Regions from separate parts of the Halomonas sp. PAMB 3264 genome, predicted to be linked through region 3. Evidence: predicted binding sites of a transcription regulator. Region 3 holds the regulator's gene; each other region holds the start of a gene.

What was found. Region 3 encodes PhoB, which activates phosphate uptake and scavenging genes when phosphate is short. Its sites were predicted from a motif close to TGTCATANNNNTGTCANA; they were not measured.
Region 1: RN347_RS05630 (DUF6482 family protein) is a predicted target of PhoB. The motif match lies at 1,162-1,179, and genes of this name have one in related genera.
Region 2: RN347_RS15795 (glycosyltransferase family 1 protein) is a predicted target of PhoB. The motif match lies at 1,270-1,287, and genes of this name have one in related genera.

What each region holds. Positions count from the first base shown of each region.
Region 1 is NZ_CP134866.1:1,235,388-1,237,647, forward strand. Features, by position in the region: gene dnaB (replicative DNA helicase) at 1-597, shown strand, start outside; gene RN347_RS05625 (hypothetical protein) at 751-1,047, shown strand; gene RN347_RS05630 (DUF6482 family protein) at 1,228-1,530, shown strand; gene RN347_RS05635 (thiol-disulfide oxidoreductase DCC family protein) at 1,546-1,953, opposite strand; gene RN347_RS05640 (cryptochrome/photolyase family protein) at 1,955-2,260, opposite strand, start outside.
Region 2 is NZ_CP134866.1:3,475,644-3,477,903, forward strand. Features, by position in the region: gene RN347_RS15785 (alpha/beta hydrolase) at 1-325, shown strand, start outside; gene kynA (tryptophan 2,3-dioxygenase) at 318-1,178, shown strand; gene RN347_RS15795 (glycosyltransferase family 1 protein) at 1,334-2,260, shown strand, end outside.
Region 3 is NZ_CP134866.1:59,849-62,108, reverse strand. Features, by position in the region: gene phoR (phosphate regulon sensor histidine kinase PhoR) at 1-597, opposite strand, end outside; gene phoB (phosphate regulon transcriptional regulator PhoB) at 601-1,290, opposite strand; gene ubiA (4-hydroxybenzoate octaprenyltransferase) at 1,390-2,260, opposite strand, start outside.

The DNA.
Region 1 (2,260 bases), 1.2 Mb from region 3:
GGGCGCATCGATCAGACCCGCGTGCGCTCGGGGCAGCTCGAGGACGAAGACTGGCCGCGGCTGACCTCGGCGGTGAATCTTCTAAAGGACAAGCAGCTTTTCATCGATGACACTGCCGCGCTTTCGCCCAACGAGATGCGCTCGCGGATTCGCCGCGTCGTGCGCGAACACGGCAACATGGCGCTGATCATGATCGATTACCTTCAGCTGATGCAGATCCCCGGCTTTTCGGAAAATCGCACCGGCGAGATCTCCGAAATCTCGCGCTCGCTCAAGGGATTGGCAAAAGAGTTCGGCTGCCCGGTGGTCGCGCTTTCCCAGCTCAACCGCTCGCTGGAGCAGCGACCCAACAAGCGCCCGGTGATGTCGGATCTGCGTGAGTCCGGCGCCATCGAGCAGGACGCCGACGTCATCGCCTTCGTCTACCGCGACGAGGTCTACAATCCGGACAACCCTGATAATCAGGGGCTCGCCGAGCTGATCATCGGCAAGCAGCGTAACGGTCCGATCGGTACGGTCCATATGGCGTTCATCGGCAAATATACCCGCTTCGAGGATCTGGCCCCGGACAGCTACGGCCAGGCCTTCGGCGAATGACTTGAGCCGCGGGGCGCAGCCCGTATAATGCCGCCCCTTTAAAGTGAAAACCGACTTTGTAAAGTGACGTCGGCGTGGCCAGCACGACCGAGAACATTCATTGATCCCGGTGTGGCCACGTTCGATCAAACGTTCAATCGACAGGAGCAGCGCATGGCTGGTGGTGGTTTTAAGCGAGGCAACAAGAAGCGTCTTCCCAAGCTCGAAGGCCGGGGTGAACTCGAATCGCTCGAGCGCGAAGGGCCGTTCAAGGAGTGGCTGGGCATGCCGGATCTTTACCGCTACCACCTGGTGGTCAACGGCGAGGCCTTTAGCTATCAAACCGAAGACGGCGAGCTGCCCGTGGAAATCGGCGACAAGGTGGTATTTCGCTACAAGGAGACCAAGGGCGGCAACTGGATCGACCGCAACTCTCTGGGCAAGGCGATCGACCCCTCCCAGTATCAGTAGGCCGGCCCTGGGGCTCTTCAGCAAGCCAGGTTCCTGATAAAACACTCTTTTGTTACGTTAGCGCTCGAGCGCCTTAGTGAAGCGGCACGATTTGCGCTACTGTTATCCTGATAGGGTAATAAAAATGTCATGGGGAAGCGTCAGGCTGTGCCCCATGACCACTAATAACAGGAGAGATTCATGGATTTGAACGAACTGAAAACCTTTGTCGAAGGCTCCAGCAATTTCGAAATACGGGTGATTACCCACTCGGGCAGCCGTTTTTATCAGGTCGAGCTCGAGGATGTCGAGGGCAGCCGCCATATGCTGACCCAACGGGGCAAGCCGATGCTGTTTCGCTCGCTCGACGACGTCTATCTCGAACTCAAGCGGGCCGACATCCACCGCGCGTATCTGGTCCAGCACGTGCCCCACGACGAGATGATCGGCCGCGACGCGCACTACAGCGAACCCTTGACCTCGCGCATGCCGCTCGTTTTCTAACGCGGCGCTGGTCTTTCACCGCGAGCGCGTCTTACGTCTTTCAACCCACCGCCCCAGCCGTACACGGTAGCGGGCAAACAAACGGTAGCCTGCATTCATCACTCCGCGCAGGCCCGGTAGGCAGGAAACCCACACCATCCGCCGGTAGCCCAGCACCGCATACAGGGCCCGGCTTGCCTCCATGCCGATGTACCACTTCCCGTTTTGATCCCTGACGTGCAGTTTCCCCATCAGATCCTCGAAAGGGCGCCCCAGGGCGACGGCGTCGAACGTGCTGGCCTGAATGTCCACCAGTTCGATACGCGCTCGGCGCGGGTGCTTTTCAAGCCAGGCCACCTCCTTCAAGCAAAACGGGCAGTGGCCGTCGTAGTAGAGCGTCACCGGGGCGCGGGCGTCGAGGCTTTCAAAGCGTTGGCTGTTCACGTTAATGGCTCTTATATCCCTGGGTGTGATGTTTTTGACCGTAGCCCTGGCGGGTCGAGAGCTTGCGCAGAAAGCTTTCGGCCTGCTGGCGAATCGCATCGCGCTTGTCGTCGCCCATTTTATTGAGAGAACCGTAAATCAGCTTCATGCGCGGGTTCTGGCTCAGGCGCTTCGCGTTTTGCTCGAGAAAGTGCCAATAGAGACTATTGAATGGGCAGGCGTGGGTGCCGGTCACCTGTTTGGGCGAGTAGCGGCAGTTGGCGCAGTGATCCGACATGCGGTCAATATACTTGCCCGACGCGCAGTA
Region 2 (2,260 bases), 320 kb from region 3:
AGCCTTGTGGCTGATCAGCGGCGTCTTTGATCTGCGCCCGCTGCTCGGCACCTCGATCGCTCGGCCGCTCGACCTGGATGAGGATCGTGCGACCCGGCTGAGCCCCTTGTGCCTGCCACTGACCGGGCTACCGACGCTGGAGCTGATTCACGGCGAGCAGGACCCGCCGGTGTTTCAGCAGCAGGGCGAGGCGCTGGCGGCGAAGGCCCGCCGCGAGGGCGTGCCGGCGACGGTTACCCTGCTGGCCGAACGCGACCATTTCGACATTCTCGAGCACGCCGATACGACGCTCGAGCACGACACGGGAGATATTCCCCATGCATAACGATACGCCGACCCCGTCTGATCGCGGCGCCGTCAATCTGGACAACGAGCAGCAGGTGCACTGGGACCAGCCCATGAGCTACGGCGAGTACCTGGATCTGGCGCCGCTGCTCACCTGTCAGAACCCGATCAGCGATCAGCACGACGAGATGCTGTTCGTGATCATTCACCAGGTCTCGGAGCTGTGGCTGAAGCAGTGCCTGCACGAGGCCCACGCGGCGGCCCGAGCGATCGAGACCGATGCGCTGCGCCCGGCGTTCAAGATGCTCACCCGGGTGGCACGCATCCAGGCGCAGATGATCAACGCCTGGGAAGTGCTCGCCACCATGACGCCTTCCGACTATCTCGCCTTTCGCGACAGCTTGGGCCAGAGTTCGGGGTTTCAGTCGTACCAGTACCGCGAGCTCGAGTTTCTGCTCGGCAACAAGCACCCCCGCCTGGCCGAGGCGCACCGCCGCCACCCGGCCCACTACCAGCGGCTGCAAGAGGTGCTTGCCGCCCCCAGCCTCTACGATGTCTGCCTGCAGCTACTGGCGCGGCGAGGCTTCGAGCTGCCGGCGTCGTCGCTTGAGCGCGACTGGTCGACACCCTACGTCGCCTCGCCCGAGGTCGAGGCCGCCTGGTCGACCATCTACCGCCACTCGGAGCGCCACTGGGATCTCTACGAGCTTGCCGAGAAGCTGATCGATACCGAGTACAACTTCCACAAATGGCGCTTTAGCCACATGAAAACGGTGGAGCGTATCATCGGCCAGCGCAGCGGCACCGGCGGCACCTCGGGCGTGGGCTATCTCAAAAAAGCGCTGGAGCTGCAGTTCTTTCCGGAGCTTTGGTCGGTGAGAGCCGACCTCTGACCGCCTTCGGCGCCGCCCCGGTACCCGCGCTTTAATAGCGCATCAGGGGCCCGGCGAGCGGCGTTGGCCTGTCACGCGTTCGTCACCTGATTGTCCCGTCGCTGTCATCGTCTCTTGCCACACTGGGAGCACACCTTGGGCAGGGGACGAAAGCGATGCGGCTTTGTATTGTGAGTGAAACCTGGGCACCGGATATCAACGGTGTGGCCCATACGCTCAATCGCCTGGCCTGCGAGCTCGACCGCCTGGACGTTCAGGTCGATGTCGTGCGCCCCGCCCCGCGAGCCCAAAAGCCGCGATCGACGCCAGGGGAAGAGCTTCAGGTGTACCGGCTGCCGCTACCCGGCTACGCCGAGGTTCAGGTGGGCCTGGCAACGCCTGGAATGCTCACGCGATTCTGGAAAAAGCATCCACCGGATGCGGTTTATCTCGCCACCCAAGGCCCGCTGGGGCTGGCCGCCCGGCGGGCAGCGCGCAAGCTCGGCATCGTTTGCGTGGCGGGCTGGCACACCAACTTCGACCACTACTGCCATGACTACGGCATCGGCTGGCTGAGCGCGGCGACCCTTCGCTACCTGCGTCACTTCCACAACGGCTGCGCGCTGACGCTGGTGCCGACCCACGCCCAGGCCCGCACCCTGCACAAGGCGGGCATTCGCGATGTCAGCGTGCTCTCCCGCGGGATCGACGGCGAGCACTTCTCGCCGGCCCACCGCGACGACACCCTGCGCGATCAGTGGGGTGTGAACGAGCACCAGAGCGTGGCGCTCTACGCCGGGCGACTGGCGGCAGAGAAAAACCTGACGCTGCTGGTCGAGACCTTTCAGGCCATGCGCGAGGTGCGCCCGGACATGGCGCAGGTGATCGTCGGCGACGGCCCGGCGCGGGCGCAGTTGCAAAAGGCGCTCCCCCAGGCCCACTTCACCGGCTTTCTGGATCAGCCGAGTCTCGCTCGCCACTACGCCAGCGCCGATATCTTCGTGTTTCCCTCGCTTTCCGAAACCTGGGGTAACGTGATCACCGAGGCCATGGCCAGCGGCCTGGCGGTAGTGGCCTTCGATCACGCCGCCAGCGCCGAGCTG
Region 3 (2,260 bases):
CAGCCGGTGCAGCCGGGTGATATCACGTGCCATCAAGAGCCGCTCATCGTCGCCGTAAAGCGTGATCTGATACTCGAGAATGCGCCGTTCGTCGATGGGTGAGGTGAGCGTTAGAGGCTCACTGTATTCGCGGGACGAGAAGTAGCGCACAAACGCGGGGTCGCGCAACAAATTGGTGATGTGCTGGCCGCGGTCATGGGCGGTTTGAAGCCCCATCATCTTTGTGGCGGCGCTGTTCCACCACTCCAGGTCGCCGTGACGGTCGAGCATGACCACGCTGTCGCGCATCGCCTCCGACGACTCCTGAATACGCGCAAGCGTGGCTCTGAGGCGGCCCTGAGTGATGCGCTGACTTTTCTGGTAGCGGTAGAGCCGGTCCAGAAGCTCGCCCCAGAGCCCGGGCCCGGCGGGTGGCTCCTCGCTCGGCGTAAGCGTTAGCCATAGATAAAGCGCGCGCAGCTGGCGCAAGTGGTAGAAAAGACACACGCCGAGCCCGGCGGCGAGGCCCAACCCCGGCGCGCCAAACAGCCAGCCCATGATCACCCCGAGCGTGGCAAGCCAGGCGATACGCCAGAGTTCCCGGCTCCACAGGTGCACGCGCTAGCTCCGGGCGGAGAAGCGATAGCCGGTGCCGCGCACCGTCTGAATCAGGTTCTGATGAGCATCGCCCAGGGCCTTGCGCAGGCGACGAATGTGAACGTCCACGGTGCGCTCCTCGACGTAGACGTTGCCGCCCCATACCTGATCCAGCAGCTGGCTGCGGGTATAGGCGCGCTCCTGGTGGGTCATGAAAAATTGCAGCAGTCGATATTCCGTCGGCCCCATGTCCAACGCCTTGCCGTGAGCGCTGACCCGGTGGCTTACCGGGTCGAGCAGCAGGCCGTTGATTTCCACCGGGTCCTCCATGCCGCGCGGCGTGGTACGCCGCAGCACCGCTTTCAGGCGCGCGACCAGCTCTCTGGGAGAGAACGGCTTGGTGATGTAGTCGTCGGCACCCGCCTCGAGCCCCTGGATCTTGTTGTCTTCCTCGCCCTTGGCAGTGAGCATGATGATCGGAAGCTCGGCGGTGGCCTCTTCGCGCTTGAGGCGACGGGCCAACTCGATGCCGCTGGTACCGGGCATCATCCAGTCGAGCAGCAGCAGATCCGGCTGGTTGTCGACCACCAGCGCGTGGGCATCCTGGGCGTTATCGGCTTCGAGCACGCGATAGTCCGCCATCTCCAGCGCCACCGCGATCATCTCGCGAATCGGCGCCTCATCGTCGACGATCAAAACGGTTTTGGCGGTCATGGGCGGGCCTCACGGTGTCCAGGCAAAGTGGTCGATGACATATCGGTGACAATCACACCATGAGCGAGTGACAGTTTTATGACACCCGCTTTTGCCACCTTAGCCCGCCACCGGCCAAAAGCTCAAGGCGAGCCCGGCGAAGAGCACAAGCCCCGACCAGTGATTGTTCAAAAACGCCTGAAAGCAGGCCTCGCGCTCGCGGTGAACGATCAGGCGCTGCTGATGCACGAAGGTGGCCGCCATGGCCACAAGGCCCAGCCAGAAAAAGCCTCCCAGACTTATAGCCCACCCCACCCAGGCCAGCAGTAACAGCGTGGCCGCCTGCAGCAGGCCAATGATCAGCCGGTCGGCCTGGCCAAACAGCACTGCGGTGGATTTGATGCCGATCTTCAAGTCGTCGTCGCGGTCCACCATGGCGTACTGGGTGTCATAGGCGACGGTCCACAGCACGTTGGCCAGAAATAGTACCCACGCCTCGAGCGGCACGTGACCCAGAACCGCGCCAAAGGCCATGGGGATCGCCCAGGAGAACGCCGCACCGAGCACCACCTGGGGGAAGTGGGTATAGCGCTTCATGAAAGGATACGCGGCGGCAAGCAAAAGCCCGCCCACCGACAGCAACACGGTAAACCAGTTGGTCAACAGCACCAGAATGAACGACACCGCCACCAGCGCGATGAACAGCACCTTGGCTTCGGCTTCCCCGATGCGCCCGGTCGCCAGCGGCCGGTTTTTGGTACGTTTGACGTGGCCGTCGAAGTGGCGATCGGCGTAGTCGTTCACCACGCATCCTGCCGCGCGCATGGAGTAGACGCCGGCGATAAAGATCAATAGCACCCCGCGTCCTGGCACGCCCTCGGCGGCGATCCACAGCGCCCAGAGCGTCGGCCACATCAAAAGCCAGGTGCCGATGGGCCGATCGAGGCGCATCAGCGTGATGAAATCACGCGCCCGGGACCAGCCGGTCGGG